Regions from separate parts of the Streptomyces sp. MNU89 genome, predicted to be linked through region 1. Evidence: riboswitches for the same ligand, from Rfam matches in the RefSeq annotation. Region 1 holds a riboswitch; each other region holds the start of a gene.
The links. Region 1 has a riboswitch for cobalamin ahead of E4N63_RS10540 (ribonucleoside-diphosphate reductase subunit alpha). Riboswitches for the same ligand answer to the same signal wherever they lie in the genome.
Positions count from the first base shown of each region.

Region 2: another riboswitch for cobalamin. It lies ahead of E4N63_RS00825 (energy-coupling factor ABC transporter permease); the one in region 1 lies ahead of E4N63_RS10540 (ribonucleoside-diphosphate reductase subunit alpha).
Region 3: another riboswitch for cobalamin. It lies ahead of E4N63_RS07815 (ABC transporter substrate-binding protein); the one in region 1 lies ahead of E4N63_RS10540 (ribonucleoside-diphosphate reductase subunit alpha).
Region 4: another riboswitch for cobalamin. It lies ahead of cbiE (precorrin-6y C5,15-methyltransferase (decarboxylating) subunit CbiE); the one in region 1 lies ahead of E4N63_RS10540 (ribonucleoside-diphosphate reductase subunit alpha).

Region 1 is NZ_JAJKLL010000001.1:2,491,963-2,496,145, reverse strand. Features, by position in the region: gene E4N63_RS10540 (ribonucleoside-diphosphate reductase subunit alpha) at 1-1,756, opposite strand, end outside; cobalamin riboswitch at 1,901-2,033, opposite strand; gene E4N63_RS10535 (YbdD/YjiX family protein) at 2,316-2,516, opposite strand; gene E4N63_RS10530 (carbon starvation CstA family protein) at 2,513-4,183, opposite strand, start outside.
Region 2 is NZ_JAJKLL010000001.1:173,523-177,705, reverse strand. Features, by position in the region: gene E4N63_RS00840 (hypothetical protein) at 1-854, shown strand, start outside; gene E4N63_RS00835 (SH3 domain-containing protein) at 980-1,393, shown strand; gene E4N63_RS00830 (hypothetical protein) at 1,527-1,727, opposite strand; cobalamin riboswitch at 1,961-2,153, shown strand; gene E4N63_RS00825 (energy-coupling factor ABC transporter permease) at 2,182-2,889, shown strand; gene E4N63_RS00820 (energy-coupling factor ABC transporter substrate-binding protein) at 2,886-3,416, shown strand; gene cbiQ (cobalt ECF transporter T component CbiQ) at 3,423-4,172, shown strand.
Region 3 is NZ_JAJKLL010000001.1:1,827,714-1,831,896, reverse strand. Features, by position in the region: gene E4N63_RS07825 (ABC transporter ATP-binding protein) at 1-263, opposite strand, end outside; gene E4N63_RS07820 (FecCD family ABC transporter permease) at 260-1,375, opposite strand; gene E4N63_RS07815 (ABC transporter substrate-binding protein) at 1,372-2,415, opposite strand; cobalamin riboswitch at 2,445-2,629, opposite strand; gene E4N63_RS07810 (hypothetical protein) at 2,684-2,830, opposite strand; partial or broken gene E4N63_RS07805 (hypothetical protein) at 2,792-3,343, shown strand; cobalamin riboswitch at 3,397-3,520, shown strand; gene E4N63_RS07800 ((2Fe-2S) ferredoxin domain-containing protein) at 3,620-3,985, shown strand.
Region 4 is NZ_JAJKLL010000001.1:767,660-771,842, forward strand. Features, by position in the region: gene cobM (precorrin-4 C(11)-methyltransferase) at 1-360, opposite strand, end outside; gene cbiE (precorrin-6y C5,15-methyltransferase (decarboxylating) subunit CbiE) at 455-1,813, opposite strand; cobalamin riboswitch at 1,869-1,994, opposite strand; gene E4N63_RS03355 (ATP-binding protein) at 2,483-4,129, shown strand; gene E4N63_RS03360 (roadblock/LC7 domain-containing protein) at 4,154-4,183, shown strand, end outside.

The sequences.
Region 1 (4,183 bases):
GCGAGGCGCGGGTGGAGGACCAGGCCGGGTGCGGACCGTGCCGTCCGGCGAGATCGCAGGAGGTCTCGTAGGCCGCGAGCATGATCCGCTCGGAGATCTCGGTGGAGAGCCGGGCCGCCGCGGGGGAGTCGAACGGCAGCCGCAGCCGGAAGAAGACGTCCTGCAGCCCCATCACCCCGAGTCCGACCGGGCGCCAGCGCCGGTTGGAGGCGGCGGCCTGCGGGGTGGGGTAGAAGTTGATGTCCACGACCCGGTCGAGGAAGGCCACGGCGGTGCGGACGGTGGCGTCCAGCCGCTCCCAGTCCATCGCCTCCGCCACCGCGGCCTCACCGGTACCGGCGTCCGCCGCGACATGGGCCGCGAGGTTGACCGACCCGAGATTGCAGACGGCGGTCTCCCCGTCGTCCGTGACCTCCAGGATCTCGGTGCAGAGATTCGAGGAGTGGACGACCTTGCCGGGCTCGGCGGTCTGGTTCGCGGTCCGGTTGGCGGCGTCCTTGAACGTCATCCAGCCGTTGCCGGTCTGCGCGAGCGTGCGCATCATCCGGGCGTACAACTGCCGTGCGGGCAGCCGCCGGACGGCGAGCCCGGCCTCCTCGGCCCGGCGGTAGGCCGCGTCGAACTCGGCGCCCCACAGGTCCGGCAGCGCGGGCACGTCGGAGGGGGAGAAGAGCGACCACTCGGCGTCGGCCTCCACCCGGCGCATGAACTCGTCCGGGATCCAGTTGGCCAGATTGAGATTGTGCGTGCGGCGGGCCTCCTCGCCGGTGTTGTCCCGCAGCTCCAGGAACTCCTCGATGTCGGCGTGCCAGGGCTCCAGGTAGACGCAGGCCGCTCCCTTCCGCCGGCCGCCCTGGTTGACGGCGGCGACGGAGGAGTCGAGCGTGCGCAGGAAGGGGACGATCCCGCCGGAGTGGCCGTTGGTGCCGCGGATCAGGGCGCCCCGGGAGCGGATCCGGCTGAACGGCAGGCCGATGCCGCCCGCGTGCTTGGAGAGCCGGGCGACCTGGTGGTAGCGCTCGTAGAGGGAGTCCAGCTCGTCGAGCGGGGAGTCCAGCAGATAGCAGGAGGACATCTGCGGGTGCCGGGTGCCGGAGTTGAAGAGGGTGGGGGAGCTGGGGAGGTAGTCCAGGCGGCTCATCAGCCGGTGGAGCGAGGCGACCTCGTCCACGGCCGCGGGCGAGTCGTCCGCGGCCAGCCCGCAGGCAACCCGGAGCAGGAAGTACTGCGGGGTCTCGATGACCTGCCGGCTCACCGGATGGCGCAGCAGGTAGCGGCTGTGCAGGGTCCGCAGCCCGAAGTAGCCGAAGCGGTCGTCGGCGCCGTCGGCGAGCGACATCTCCACCAGGGTGTTCAGCCGCGCCGCGTGCTCGCGTACGAAGGCGGCGGTGCGGTCGGCGATCAGGCCTTCCCGGTGGCCGGCCGCGATCGAGTCCGGGAAGGAGACCGCGCCCTGGCCGGCCGCCTCGTCCGCGATGGCACGGCTGAGGAGCCGGGCCGCCAGTCGCGAGTACACCGGGTCCTCGGAGATCAGCCCGGCCGCGGCCTCCGTCGCGAGCTCGCGCAACGCGGCCTCGTCCGCGCCGGGTTCGCGGCCGCGCAGCACGGCGGCGGCCACCCGGCCCGGGTCGGCGGCGGGCAGATCGGCCGTCAGCCCGGTGAGGAGGCGCAGCAGCGCGGTACCGGGGGCGTCCCGGCCGGCGGTCGCTGTGCCGCCGCTGTCGGCTGATGCGGGATCGGCGGGCGCGATGGTCACGGAGAACTCTCCCTCGCTCGGCAGGGCCGCGGTGACGGAGCGCGGGGCGCGTGCGGTCCCCGTGCGCCCGGAGGGGGCAGGAGACAGCGCGACGTCCACCGGCCCAATCCCCGGAGCCCGGACGGAATCGACGCCGGCTCGGTCGAGCCGGACGTGGCCGACGGCAGGCGCTCGGACTCGAAGGCAGGCGAAAGCCGCCTTCACACCGTTGCGGGACAGTTCAGGATTCGCACCGGATTCCCCTGGCGCGTCAGCGAGCATGAGCATACATCTTGTGTCGCTTTCCGCGAGCGGCACTAGATGTTGTGTATCCCGGCGCACGGGGGCGCTTTGCAGGGGAACACGTCCGAGGCCGCCCCCGGAGCGCGCGGTGAGCGGGAACCGGGCCGCCGGGAAGGGCGGGTGTTCCCATTCGGGATCCCGGAAAAGTCCTCCGCGCACCGGAGCGGCGTGCGGCCGGCAGCCCGGGGCGCACCCCGGCGCGCCCGGGCACGCCGATGGCCCCGGCGCGGGGCCGGGGCCATCGGGCGGTTCGGGCGGTTCGGCCGGAGCGGGGGCGTCAGCAGCAGCGGAAGCCCTCGCGGGGGTCGGCCTCACGGCCGTCCACGCGCTGCTTCTCGAACTCGCGGCGGCTCAACACCTTTGCGTCCGGATCACACTTCCGTGCGTGGGCGACGTACCGGTCGTAGGTGGCCTCCCCGGTCGCCTCCCGCCAGAGGAAGCGGATCCTGGCGGCCTTCTCCCTCAGCGCGGGGCTCACGAGGAACTCCCCGTGCCGGTGCTCTCCTTGCCGTCCGCGCCGGCACCGGCCGCGACGAGTTCGGCCTTCTCCTCCTTGGTGAGCCACAGGGCGGCCGGGGCCACGAGCTTCGACTCCACGTAGGGCACCTCCTCCAGTTTGGCCTGCGCGGGATTGCGGATCGCCTTGACGCATACCCGCCCGGCGTCGACGAGCACCACGACGACCAGCAGGAGGAAGAGGACGGAGAGGACGCCGTCCACCGTCGCGTTGGTGACGACGGTGTGCATGTCGCCCATGTCCTTGGCGGGCGGCAGCACCTTGCCGTCCTCGATGGCCTCCTGGTATATGGAGCGCTGTGTGAAGAAGCCGATCTTCGGGTCACCCGAGAAGATCTTCTGCCAGCTCGCCGTGAAGGTCACCACGACGTCCCAGGCCAGCGGGATACCGGTGACCCAGGCCCACTTGAGCCGTCCGGACTTGATGAGCAGCGTGGTGGCGACGGCCAGCGCGACGGCCGCCAGCAGCTGGTTGGCGATACCGAACAGCGGGAAGAGCTGGTAGATGCCGCCCAGCGGGTCGTGGACGCCGACCCAGAGGAAGTAGCCCCAGAGGCCGACGACGACCGCGCTCGCGATCCAGGCACCCGGCTTCCAGCTGACGTCCCGGAAGGGCTTGTAGACGTTGCCGAGCATGTCCTGGAGCATGAACCGGCCGACGCGGGTACCGGCGTCCACCGTGGTGAGGATGAACAGCGCCTCGAACATGATGGCGAAGTGGTACCAGAAGGCCTTCATCCCGGCGCCGCCGAAGACCGAGGAGAAGATCTCCGCCATACCGACGGCCAGTGTCGGGGCGCCGCCGGTCCGCGACAGCAGGGAGTCCTCCTCCACCGCCGCGGCGGCCGCGGCCAGATCACCGGGGGAGATGGTGTAGCCGAGGTTCGCGACCGCCTCGGAGGCGGACTGCACCGAGTCGCCGATCAGGCCGGCCGGTGAGTTCATCGCGAAGTAGAGGCCGGGGTCGATGATGGACGCGGCCACCAGGGCCATGATCGCCACGAAGGACTCCATCAGCATGGAGCCGTAGCCGATCATGCGGACCTGGGTCTCCTTCTGGATCATCTTCGGGGTGGTGCCCGAGGAGACCAGGGCGTGGAAGCCGGAGAGCGCGCCGCAGGCGATGGTGATGAAGACGAACGGGAAGAGCGAGCCGGCGAAGACCGGTCCGGCGCCCGAGCTCGCGAACTCGGTGACCGCGGGCATCTTCAGGGTCGGCAGGGCGAACGCCACCCCGAGGGCCAGCAGGACGATCGTGCCGATCTTCATGAAGGTGGACAGGTAGTCACGCGGGGCCAGCAGCATCCACACCGGCAGGACCGAGGCGAAGAAGCCGTAGACCACGAGCCAGATCACCAGGGTGCCGGGCTGCAGGGTGAAGGTCTCCGCCCACGAGGACTCGGCGACCCAGCTGCCGGAGATGATCGCGAGCAGCAGCAGCGCCACACCGATGACCGACACCTCGGTCACCCGGCCCGGGCGCAGCACCCGCAGGTAGAAGCCCATGAAGAAGGCGATCGGGATCGTCATCGCGATGGAGAAGGTGCCCCACGGCGAGTGCGCCAGGGCGTTGACGACGACGAGCGCCAGCACCGCCAGCAGGATGATCATGATGGCGAAGATGGCGAT
Region 2 (4,183 bases), 2.3 Mb from region 1:
GCATCGGGCTCGGCGGCGGCGCCTGGGCCGCCGTGTGGGTGCTGATCGCGGGCAGCTCGGCCGCCGCGGCCGTCCTGGTGACGCTGCGTGCCGTGGCGGGGGAGCGGTGGGCGCGCCGGGCCGCGCCGTTCGCCGTGCTCGCCCCGGCGGCGGTGTGGGCGGGCGTCTCCGCGGACGCCTACTTCTCGGCCGTCGCCGCCTGGGGGATCGCCCTGCTCGCTCTGGCGTGCCGTCCGGCGGCACGCCGTCCGGCGGCCACCGCGCTGGCCGCAGGGCTGCTGCTCGGCCTCACCGTCCATCTCTCGTACGGGCTGGTGCTGATGGTGATCCCCGCGACCGCCGTCCTGCTGCACGGCCGGACCGTGCGCCCCCTGCTCCCCGCACTCGCCGGCGTGGCCGCCGTCACCGCCGCGTTCACCGCCGCCGGCTTCTGGTGGTACGAGGGCTACGACCTGCTGGTCACCCGCTACTACCAGGGGGTGGCCCGGATCCGCCCGTACAGCTACTGGTTCTTCGGCAACCTAGCCAACGCCGTGATCATCGCCGGGGCCGCTTCCGTCGCCGGGCTGCGCCGCGCCCTGGCCGGCACCGCCGAGACGGTCCGCCGGCTGCGGTCGGGGCGCTCGCTGGACGCCTGCGGTGTCGTGCTCCTCGCCCTCGCGGGCCTCTGCATGATCGCGGCGGCCGACCTCTCCGGGATGAGCAAGGCCGAGACGGAACGGATCTGGCTGCCCTTCGCCCTCTGGCTCCTCCCGGCCGCCGCCCTCCTCCCGGCCCGCCACCACCGCCGCTGGCTGCTGCTCCAAGCGGCGACAGCGCTCTTTCTCAACCACGTTCTGCTTACGGGTTGGTGACGAGACGTCGCCCGGGTGTTGACCGGTATCGCCCCCGAGGGGGACCTTGCCCCCTTTTTGGTTTCATGCCCGGTGCGAACGGAAAGCGACGCCTTGTCACATTCCTGGCAGAACAGGAGTTGCCCATGTTCCACACGCTCAGGTCCCGCTCCGCGGGACTCGCGGCCGGTGCCGCCGCCTCGGCCGTTCTGGTCGGCGGTTCGCTGCTCGGCGCGACATCCGTCCAGGCCGACTCGCAGAACCATCCGCACAAGCCGTACGGGGTCGTCAAGGCCGGGACGCTCAACGAGCGGCAGTACCCCAGCACCGACTCCTCGGTGGTGGGCCAGCTCCACCGGCATGACAAGGTCGGCATCAAGTGCAAGGTGCGCGCCCAGCTGATCCACGGCGACCCCATCTGGTACCACCTGCGGCACAAGGAAGCCTGGGTGAGCGGGAAGTACGTGCACGTTCACGGTTATGTGAAGTGGTGCAAGGACGTCGACCGTCACCACCACCCGCTGACCAACAGCAGGAAGGCCCGTATGGCGAAGGGGTGACCGCACCTCTTCACACCCGGGTGTGAGAAAGGGCCCGGTCCCGGCGGAGGCAGTCCGCCGGGACCGGGCCCGCCGCCGTTCCGCTGGCCGCCGCGGTGCCGCCCGCGGCTGTCCGCCGCCGGGTCCGCGGCCGTCAGCCGAGGCTCTCCGGCCGTTCCCCCTTGGGTCCGATGCCGCGCGTGGTCCGCGGGCCCCGGCTGCGCATGGACGGGTCCTTCTGGAGGGTCTTGTCCGCCGCCTTGGTGGCCTGCTGGTCGGGCACTCCGCTGTCCTCGGCCTCCTTGCGCAGCTTCGCCCGTTTCCGGTCGTACTTCTTGCTGCCGGGCTCCGGCATGGCCGTCACCTCCTCGGTAGTGCGGGCAGGGCCCGCCGACGCCGGACGGGTATCCGGGGCAAAGAGCGTGAAACGGGGCGGATCCCTCCGGCTGCCGCCCGTTCGAAGGGCGCCGGCGCCCCCGCTGCCCCGGCGCCCCGAACCTCGGAGCCGGGTGCCGCCGTGCTTCCGTGCGCCGTCCGGTGTGGGATGTACCGCAGGGTGATCGGCTTGTCCTCCTCACGCGCGGCGCACTACTGTCACAGGGCCTTGGTGCACGGGAAACCGGTGAAGAACCGGTGCGGCCCTCGCCACTGTGATCGGGAAGTCCGGTTCCACCCTCTGGGAGCCACTGGGATGCCGCGGAGCGCCGCGGCACCCGGGAAGGCGGAGTCCGGGCGGCATGACCCGTAAGCCAGGAGACCGGCCAGGGCGCGTCGTCCATCCACGAGGTGCTGGAGAGGTCCGCTTTCCCATGCATATAGCCGAGGGCTACCTGCCCCCCTGGCACGCGGTCGCCTGGAGCGCCGCCGCCGCCCCCTTCGTTCTCCACGGCGTACGGTCGCTGAGCCGCGAGGTGAGGAAGAATCCGGAGAACACCCTGCTGCTCGGTGCCTCCGGTGCCTTCACCTTCGTCCTGTCCGCGCTGAAGATCCCCTCCGTCACGGGAAGTTGCTCACACCCCACCGGCACCGGGCTCGGTGCCATCCTGTTCCGGCCGCCGGTCATGGCGGTGCTCGGCACCATCACCCTGCTCTTCCAGGCCCTGCTGCTGGCGCACGGCGGGCTCACCACCCTGGGCGCCAACGTCTTCTCCATGGCCGTGGTGGGCCCGTGGGCCGGGTACGCCGCCTACCGGCTGGTGAGGGGACTCGGCGCGCCGCTCGCCGCCGCCGTGTTCGCCGGTGCCTTCACCGCCGATCTGAGCACCTACTGCGTCACCAGTGTCCAGCTCGCTCTGGCGTTCCCGGACCCGGCCACCGGACTGCCCGGTGCCCTGGCCAAGTTCGGCTCCGTCTTCGCCGTCACCCAGATCCCCCTCGCCGTCAGCGAGGGCATCCTCACCGTGCTGGTGATCCGGCTGCTGAGCCAGGCCGACGGGACCATCCTGGCCCGGCTCGGCGTGCGGACGGCCGCCGGCGGCCGCCGGCCGGAGCGGTCCCAGGAGGCGGTGACCCGATGAGCCGGAACACCCGGACCAACCTGCTGCTGCTGGCCGTTGTCGCCGTCCTGGCCGCCCTCCCGCTCGTCCTGGGACTCGGCGACGGCATGGAGGAGCCCTTCACCGGCAGTGACGCGCAGGCCGAGACGGCGGTCGAGGAACTCCGGCCGGGCTACGAACCCTGGTTCGCCCCGCTCTACGAACCCCCGTCGGCGGAAGTGGAGTCGGCGCTCTTCGCCCTCCAGGCCGCGATCGGCGCCGGGGTGCTGGCCTACTGCCTCGGGCTGCGCCGAGGACGCCGGCAGGGGGAGGCACGGGCCGCCGCGAGAACGCCGGGAACGGCCGGTCCCGGCACGGCCGCGGCGGGCAAGGCCGAGACGGCGGGTACCGGGGACTCCGTGGGAGGTGCGGCCCCTGACGCGAGGGCGGCCGCGGAGGCGCCACCGGCCGGCGGGGCCCCGGACGTTGCCGGGGACACCCCGGCGCCCGCGTCCGGCGAACGGGGTGGCGGGGGGCCGTCCGGTCCCGGCGGCCGCCCGGCCGCGTAGTCCCGCGTGCTGCCCATCGACGCGGCGGCGCACAGCAGTTGCTGGCGCCGCCGCCACCCCCTGGACAAGGCGGTCCTCGCCCTCGGCCTGACCGTCCTGGCGGTGAGCCTGCCGCCCTGGCCGGGCGCGCCGCTCATCGCCGCCGCCGCGCTCACCGCACTGCTCGGCCCGGCCCGGGTGCCGCCGCGCCGGCTCTGGCGGGCGTACCGGGTGCCGCTCGGCTTCTGCGTCACCGGCGCGCTGCCGCTCCTCGTCCAACTGGGCGGGGAGCGCGGCCTGCTGTCCCTCGCACCGGACGGCCCCGCGCAGGCCGGGCAGCTGCTGCTGCGCACCTCGGCCGCCTCGCTGGGCGTCCTGCTGTTCGCCTTCACCACACCGCTGTCGGATCTGCTGCCGCGTCTCACCCGGGCCGGCGTGCCCCCCGCCGTGACCGACGTCGCGCTGGTGACCTACCGCATCACCTTCCTGTTGCTGGACACCCTCGCGCAGGTGCGGCAGGCCCAGGCAGCGCGCCTCGGCCACACCACGCGCGCCGCCGCCTGGCGCTCGCTGGCCGGGCAGGGGGCGACGGTCTTCCTGCGCGCCTTCTCGCGCGCCGCGCGGATGCAGGACGGACTCGCGGGCCGCGGCTACGACGGGACGCTCCGTGTCCTCGTCACCGGTGCCCCCGTGTCCCGGCGCTTCGTCACCGGCTCCGTCCTGCTGCTCGCCGCGCTGGCGGCGGCCACCCTCGTCCTCGAAAGGCAGCTGTTTTGACGTCCTCCCCT
Region 3 (4,183 bases), 660 kb from region 1:
GACTCCTGCACCACCGCGGCCACCGTCCGGGCCAGTTGCCGCACGGGCAGCGACCAGGCGTCGGTGCCGTCGACACCCACGTGGCCGGTCGCGGGGCGCAGAACGCGGTAGACGGCGCGCAGCAGGCTGGACTTGCCGCTGCCGTTCGGTCCGACCAGGCCGATGACCTCTCCGGGCCGGGCGGTCAGGGAGACGTCCTCGACCAGGCGGTGCGCGCCGGCGGTGAGGGTGACCGTGTCGATGACGAGTTCGGTGCCGGTCATGCCCCTCCTCGGTCGGTGTTCCGGCGGGCGTCGCGGCGCATCAGCCACAGGAAGAACGGGCCGCCGCACAGGGCGGTGAGCACGCCGACGGGGATCTCCATGGGCGCGGCGACGACGCGGGCGGCGATGTCGGCCCAGATGAGGAAGACCGCGCCGCCGAGGGCCGCTGTCGGCAGGACGCGTCGGTGGTCGCCGCCGACGGCGAGGCGGACGATGTGCGGCAGCATCAGGCCGACGAAGCCGATCGGTCCGCACGCCGCGACGAGGATGCCGGTGACGAGGGAGAGCAGGACGAACATGCGGGCGCGGAAGCGTGCCACGTCCAGCCCCATCGTGGTCGCGGCCTCCTCGCCGGCGAGCAGGAGGTTCAGGTTGCGGGCCTGGACCATGAGGACGGCGATGCCCAGGGCCAAGGCGGCGCCGGGCAGCCACAGGGTGTCCCAGTTGACGCCGCCGAGGCCGCCGAGGGTCCAGGCGAGGACCGCGCGGGCCTCGTTGCCCCGGTCGGTGGTGAGCAGCAGTAGGTCCAGTACGGCGGTGAGCACAGCGGCGACGGCCACACCGGACAGGACCAGCCGGGTTGAGGTGATCCGGCCGCCGGTGCGGGCGGTGGTGTACACGAGCAGCAGCGCGCCGAGCGCGCCCGCGAAGGCGGCAGCCGACAGCGACAACGGCCCGAGCCACGTCACCCCGAACACGATCACCACCACGGCGCCCAGGGACGCCCCGGAGGAGACGCCGAGGAGGTAGGGCTCGGCGAGCGGGTTGCGGATCAGGGCCTGTAGAGCGGTTCCCACGACCGCCAGTCCGGCGCCGGCCACGGCCCCCAGAAGCACGCGCGGGGCGCGTACGTCCAGCACGATCGTCTCCCGCGCCCGCGACCAGTCCGGTTCCGTCCAGTCGGCGCCCAGCGCGTGCGTCACGATGCCCCACACCTGGCCGGGCGGCACCTGCACAGACCCGATGGCCAAGCCCGCGGTGGCGGAGACCCCCAGGGTGACGGCCAGGACGACGAGGGTGACGGTGAGACCGGCCCGGCCCGCCCGCCTGTCGCCCTCTCGCCGTCGTCGCACGGTCTGCTCGGTGCCGGCCTCGACGACCGGGGCCGTCACGCGAAGCTCTCGGGATGGATACCGCGGGCCAGGTCCTCGACCGCGTGGGCCGAGCGGATGCCGACCAGTGTCGCGGTCAGCGGCAGGACGACGAACCGCTTGTTCCTGACGGCGGGCACGTCCTTCAGGGCGGGCTGGGAGAGCAGGAACTTCTTCTTCTGCTCGACACTCCCGGCGTCGGCGTAGTCGTAGACGGCGATGACTTCGGGCTTGCGCGCGACGACCTGCTCCCAGGAGACGTCCCCGAAGACGTCGTCGAGGTCGGCGAAGACGTTCCTGCCGCCGGCCAGCCGGATCAGTTCGGTGCCCAGGCTCTTGCCGCCCGCGGTGAAGGCGGTCTTGTCGCCGCTGTCGTAGACGAAGACGCGCGTCCCGGGTTCGTCCTCGACCTTGGTGGCGGCCTTGTCGACGCGGTCGGTGAGGTCGGCGATCAGTTCGCCGGCCCGCTCCGGGACGCCGAAGATCCGGCCGATGGTGCGGATCTCGTCGTAGGTGTCCTTCATCGTCACCCGCCTCTTCCCGCAGTATTCGCGGTTGAGGTGGGTGTCGATACCGGCGTCGGCGAACGCCTTGCGGGAGCGGCCCTCGTTCTCGGCGAAGGCGCTGCCGTAGCCGCCGTAGACGAGGTCGGGCTCGGCTTCCAGGATCGTCTCGAACGACGGTTCCTTCCTCGCCAGCTGGGGGATCGCCTTGTAGTCCTTCTCCAGCTCGGGCAGGACCGCCGAGTCGGGGAAGGCGGTGCCGACCATACGATCCTGCAGGCCGAGGGCGAGCATGAGTTCCGCCGGGTGCTGGTGGATGGTGACAACGCGGGAAGGCGGCTTGTCGTACGTCGTCTTCACACCGCAGTTGTCGACGGTGACGGGGAAGCCCGCGGCCGGCGAGGCCGTTGCCTTGGCGTCCTCGGCGGTGTCCTGCGGCGAGCCGCAGCCGGCGGTCAGCAGGGCCGCCGACAGGGCGACGGCAGCGGCCGTCGCACGCAGGGCATGCCGCTTGTGGGCAGAGGTGGACAGCGGGGGACGGGGCGTACCGTCGTACACGTGAAGCCTCCTGGGGAGTCCGCGCTCCTCGGATCGGGCCCGCGACAGGCCAGTGTCCTGACTCCCGGATCGACGCCTCCCCCTGCCTTCCCGCGCCGTGGACGCAGTGGCGTGTAAAGGGGTGCACTCCCCGGTCACAGTGGCGGGACCGTGCCGGACTCGCACCGGCTTCCTGTCTCCCGTCGCGGTGATGACCCGCCGATACTACGGTCTGGCGAGAAGCGGCCAAAAGGGCGTGCGAAACCGCCCGAGCGCCCCTGCCCGGCCCTCACGCCTCGCGGACCGCCCGCAGCACCAGCCGCTCGGCGTTCTCGTCGTAGGGGCGGCCGTCGAAGCCACCGAAGATCTCCACCCGGCCGAACCCCGCCTCCTCCACATCCGCCGCAACTCGACCGCGCGGACGTCGCCTCGGCAATCCCGGTCACCTTGGCGACACTGCGGCACGTACTGGATGTACCTGCTCAGCCAGGCGTTCGGCCGGTCCGGTCTGCTGTGGGCCCGGGGCACGGTCATGCTCGGCCTGTTGCCGTCTGGGCCCCGCCCCGCCCGGCTGCCGGTCTCCCGGCAGGTCCTGGAACGCTGGCACCGCACTTCGTCATCGTCGTCCACGTCCTGAGCGTGTGGCACACCCTGCTGTACGGCACCAATCTGGTACGGCGAGTGGCCGCGCACCGTGCCGGGGCTGCTGCAACTTCCCGTCGCCGTGCTGCGCCTGCTGCGTCCCGCCCGGCGGGCCGAGCGACTGGGCGCACCGACGCGCCGCGAGGGCGTGTCGGTGCCGGGCTGGTTGGTGCGGGCCGTCGGCCGGATGGTCGCCGGGGCCGTCGTGGTGGGGCTGCTCATCGTGGTGGCCTCCGGCCACGACGGCGGCCGGGAACGCCCGGCCGAGCCGCCCGCTACGAGTCCGCACGCTCATGAGCCCGAATGATCCGGGCCGGCCGGTCGATGGGATGATGACCGGCGACAGGGCGACGACGGTCCGAGGAAGCCGGTGCGAATCCGGCGCGGTCCCGCCACTGTGATCGGTGAGCGAACCCCGTACGTGCCACGGCCCCGTGAGGGTGGGAAGGCCGGGGCGAGCTGCGACCCGAGAGCCAGGAGACTCACGTCGTCGCCTCCTCGAAGGACACCGGGGCGGATCTCCCCGGAGAGAGGGTGGTTCGGCGTGCCCGAGACAAGGGGCGGCGAGGCGTTCGGCGCCGAGGTGGATGCGCGACCGGCCGGCGGAGTGCCGTGCCGGGTCGTCGTGTGCCGGGACTGCTGCTGCGGCACCGCCAAGGTGACCGGTGTGGACCATGCGGCACAAACCGCACGCCTGCGTACCGAGGCGCCTGTGCGCATCTCCGCCTGCCTGGACGTGTGCGACCAGGCGAACGTCGTCGTCGTACAGCCCTCCTCCGCGGGCCGGGCCGCCGGAGCCCGTCCGGTGTGGCTGGGCCTGGTCAACGACCCGGACGCGACGGAGGACATCGCCGCCTGGGTACGGGCGGGCGGCCCCGGCGTCGCGTCCCGCCCGGACATCCTCGACCTGCACACCTTCACCCCGCCGCGCCGCCGCACGGCTTCCTGAGCACCGGCGAGCGCTACGGCTCAGAGGCAGCGGGACGACGCAGCGGGCGGGATGGTGCGGGCCGGGGAAGACGACGATGACCTTGCCGTCGTGCGACGGACGGGTGGGCCCGGATCCAGCTCTGACGGTGGTGAAAGGCCAGCTGGCGAATCGTCTGGTGCCGTGCCCTTGCCGGTGTCTTCGGTGGGAGCACGGCAC
Region 4 (4,183 bases), 1.7 Mb from region 1:
CAGCGCCGCGGCCGCCGCGGCGAACGCCGGTACGCCGGGCACCACCTCGTACGGCACGCCGGCCGCGTCCAGCCGCCGCATCTGCTCCGCGACCGCGCTGAACACCGAGGGGTCCCCGGAGTGCAGCCGGGCCACGTCGTGGCCCGCGCGGTGCGCGTCCGCCAGCTCCGCCGTGATCTGGTCCAGGTTCAGCCGCGCCGTGTCCACGAGCCGCGCGTCCGGCGGGCAGGCGGCGAGCAGTTCGCGCGGCACCAGGCTGCCCGCGTACAGGCAGACGGCGCACGACTCCAGCAGCCGCTGCCCGCGCACGGTGATCAGGTCGGCGGCGCCGGGACCGGCACCGATGAAGTACACCGTCATCGTTCTTCTCCTCGGTCCGGCCTCCCGGCCGGCATGCGCTCCGCGGACGCCGGCCCCGCCGGTGGCCGCCCTGCTGACGTTCGGTCCGCCCGCGTCACTCCGCCGGCGCCCGCTGTTCCTCCGCCCGCTGTTCCTCCGGCCCCCGCTTCCCCGGCTTGGTCACCGCCCACTGCGTGACCGGCATCGCCTGCCGCCAGCCGGTGAACCCGCCGACCGGTACGGCGCGGGAGACGGCGATCCGCACCAGCTCCCCGCCGTGCCGGCGGTACCACTCCGCCAGCAGTGCCTCGGACTCCAGCGTCACCGTGTTGGCGACCAGCCGCCCTCCGGCGGGCAGCGCCGCCCAGCACGCCTCCAGCAGTCCGGGGGCGGTGAGCCCGCCACCGACGAACACCGCGTCGGGCGGCCCGAGTCCGGTCCCCCGCCCGTCCGCGGGTCTTCCGTCCGCGGGCCCGTCCGCGAGTCCGTCCAGGGCCTCCGGGGCGGCCCCGGTGACCACCCGCAGCGCGGGCACCCCGAGCCGCTCCGCGTTACGCCGGATGCGCGCGGCCCGTACGGGGTCGCGCTCCACGCTCACCGCGCGGCAGCCGCGTCCGGCGCGCATCCACTCGACCGCGATGCTGCCGGAGCCGCCGCCGATGTCCCACAGCAGTTCGCCCGGTGCCGGGGCGAGCGCGGCCAGCGTGGCCGCCCGCACACGGCGCTTGGTGAGCTGCCCGTCGTGCTCGTACGCCTCGTCCGGGAGCCCCGGGACCGCGGACAGCCGGTGGCCGCCCGGCCCGGGCCGGCACTCGACGGCGACGACGTTCAGCGGATCGCCCGGCGGATGCGGCCAGCCGGCGGCGGTGCCCTCGAACCGGCGTTCCCGCGCGCCGCCGCCCAGCTGTTCGAGCACGGTCATCCGGCTCGGCCCGTAGCCGCGGTCGCACAGCAGTGCCGCCACCTCACCCGGGGTCCCGGCGCCCGCGCTCAGGACGAGCAGCCGCCGGCGCGCGTGCAGGGCGGCGGCCAGAGCGGCGGCGGGCCGGCCCACCAGGCTGACCACCTCGGTGTCCTCCACCGCCCAGCCCAGCCGGGCACAGGCGTACGACACCGAGGAGGCGTGGGGCAGCACCCGCAGCCGCTCCGCGCCGACGGCCGCGGCCAGGGTCCGCCCGATGCCGTGGAACATCGGGTCGCCGCTGGCCAGGACGGCCACCCGCCGCCCGGCGTGCTCGGCGAGCAGCCGGGGCACGGCGGGGCGCAGCGGTGACGGCCAGGGCACCCGTTCCGCCGTGCAGCCGGGCGGCAGCAGGGCGAGCTGGCGGGGGCCGCCGATGACGGTCCCGGCGCGGTGCAGCGCCTCCCGGGCGTCCCGCCCGAGCCCGTCCCAGCCGTCGGCGCCGATGCCGACCACGGTGACGGTGTCCGGCGTGCGGCCCGCGCCGGGGCACGGCACGTCGTCGTCGCTCATCGCGAACCTCTTCCTGGGGTGTCCTCGCCCCGGGTGCGGCGGATCGGCGACGGGCCAGTCTCCTGGCTGCCGGATCGGCGCTCGCCCCGGCCTTCCGGCCCGCGGGGGCCGTGGCTCGGATGGGGTTCGCTCCCCGGTCACAGTGGCGGGACCGCGCCGGATTCGCACCGGCTTCCTGGTTCCCGTCGCCTCGTTGGGCAGCATCCTCCCGCATCGGTGCGGGCGGGTGTGCGACGGCCTCCGTTCTTCTGTGCGACACCCGCTCTGAGCTGCGATATTAAGAAATGCATGGCTTATACATGGGTCTATGCTCCGTCCCGTGGACCCGAGACTCCCGCCGTTCCGGCCTCCCTCCCCGCCCGTTTCCCGGCCACGGGCGCCCGCGTCGGCCCGGCCGGGCCTGCCCGGCGTACCCCTCGAATCGATGTGCCCGGTGCCGTACCGCGCACAACGGGCCCGCGGCGGCGGCCCCGGCCGGTAGAAAGAGGGCCGCGGAGCGCCGCCCGGCGGCTCCGGGCCCCGCCGTCCGCGGCACGGCGGCGCCCGGACGCCAGGACGGCCGGGCGGCCGGACGACGCGGCCGCCGCCCGGCGGCAGACCTCATACCGGGGGCCTCGCCCCGCGTGCGGGCCTCCGTCATCCGCCGTCCGTCCCTTCCCAAGGTGTGCCATGGTTCGACCCTCGATCGCTTCCTCCACGTTCCGCCGCCGCTTCGTCCGCCCGGCCGCGATGCTCCTGGCCGCCGTCGCGGTCACGGACCCGTGGGCGCTGGGCGGGGTGGGCGCCGGCTGGGCCGTGGCCTGCCACGTCCTCACCGCGGCCCTGCTGGTCGGTCTCTTCGAGCGGCTGCAGAGCGCGCTGCGCGCCTGCGAGCGCGAGACGCTGGCCGCACGGGAGGAGGCCGCACGGCACGACACCGAGTGGCGTGAGTTCTGCACCCACCAGGACGCCCGGCGGGAGGAAACGGTCCGGCACCTCGCCGACGTCCGGCTCCCCGCCGCCCTGGCGGGCGAACCGGTACCGGTCCCGCAGCCCGCGGAGAGCCACCCGGGCACGGCCCGGGAGTACGAGCGGGTGCTGGCGGCCGCCACCGCCGCCGTGCGGACCGTCCGCGAACGGGAGGAGTCGCTGCGCCTGGTCGTCGTGGCCCTCGCCCGCCGGGTGCAGGCGTCCTCGCACCGCATCCAGGAGGAGATGGCCGCCCTGGAGGCCCGCCACTCCGCCCACCCGGACGTCCTGGAGGCGAGCATGCGCGGCGACCACGCCGCCGCGCAGCAGGCCCGGATCGCGCAGAGTCTCGCGGTGCTGTGCGGCGAGTGGCCGGGGCAGCAGTGGCAGAAGCCGCACGCGCTGGTGGACGTGGTTCGCGCGGGGGCCTCCCGGATCGTGTCCTACCAGCGCGTCAAGGTCTGCGGCGACCAGGACATCGCGGCGGTGGCGACCGTCGTGGAACCCCTGGTGCACGTCGTGGCGGAGCTCCTCGCCAACGCCACCCAGTGTGCGCCGCCGACCACCCACGTCGAGGTGACCGTCCGCACCGTGACCCGCGGCGCCGTCATCGAGATCGACGACGCCGGTCTCGGCATGGACGAGTACGCCCTCGAACAGGCGCGGGAGATCGCCGCCGGGCGCCGGCTGCTGGGCTTCGCCGACCTCGGCGAGATCCCGCAGACGGGGCTCGCGGTCGTCGGCCGGTACGCCGAGCGGCACCGGCTCAAGGTCGACCTGCTGCCCTCCCCGTACGGCGGGGTCCGCGCGGTGGTCCTGGTGCCGGGCACCCTGCTGCAGACCCTGGAGCCGCCCGCCGTGCCCGCCTCCCGGCGCCCCTCGGCCGGCGAGACCGCGCACGCCGGGGGCGGCACCGTGCCGGCCGGCGCGACGGCCGTCGCCGGCACCGTCCCCGTACCGCCGTCCGCCGCCACGGGCGGTCCGGGACTGCCCCAGCGGCGCTCCAGCCGCCACCGCGCCGCCGTCCCGCCCCTGTCCGAGCTGACCGGTACCGGAAAGCTGCCCCTCCCCGCCGCCGCCCTCCCCGAGCGGGCCGGGGCCTGGATGGGTGCCCTCTTCGCCGGCAGCCGCGCGGGCACCGCCCGGACACGGGCGGCGGAAACGGAGGACGCGGCGGAGACGAGCGGGACGGCCGGGACGGCGGAAGCGGCCGGGACCGGGGTGGAGACCCCGGAGCCGGGGCCGTCCGCCGCGCCCCGGAGGCCCGTGGCAGCGCGTGGGCGCCTCCGGCCCCGGCGCCGCCCCCGGCCTGCCCGGCCACGACGGCACCCCCGGCCGCGACGGCCGCCCGCACCGCGACGACGATGACGCCGAAGGACACCTCACATGACGATGCATCAGATGAAGAGCCCGGCCGGCCGC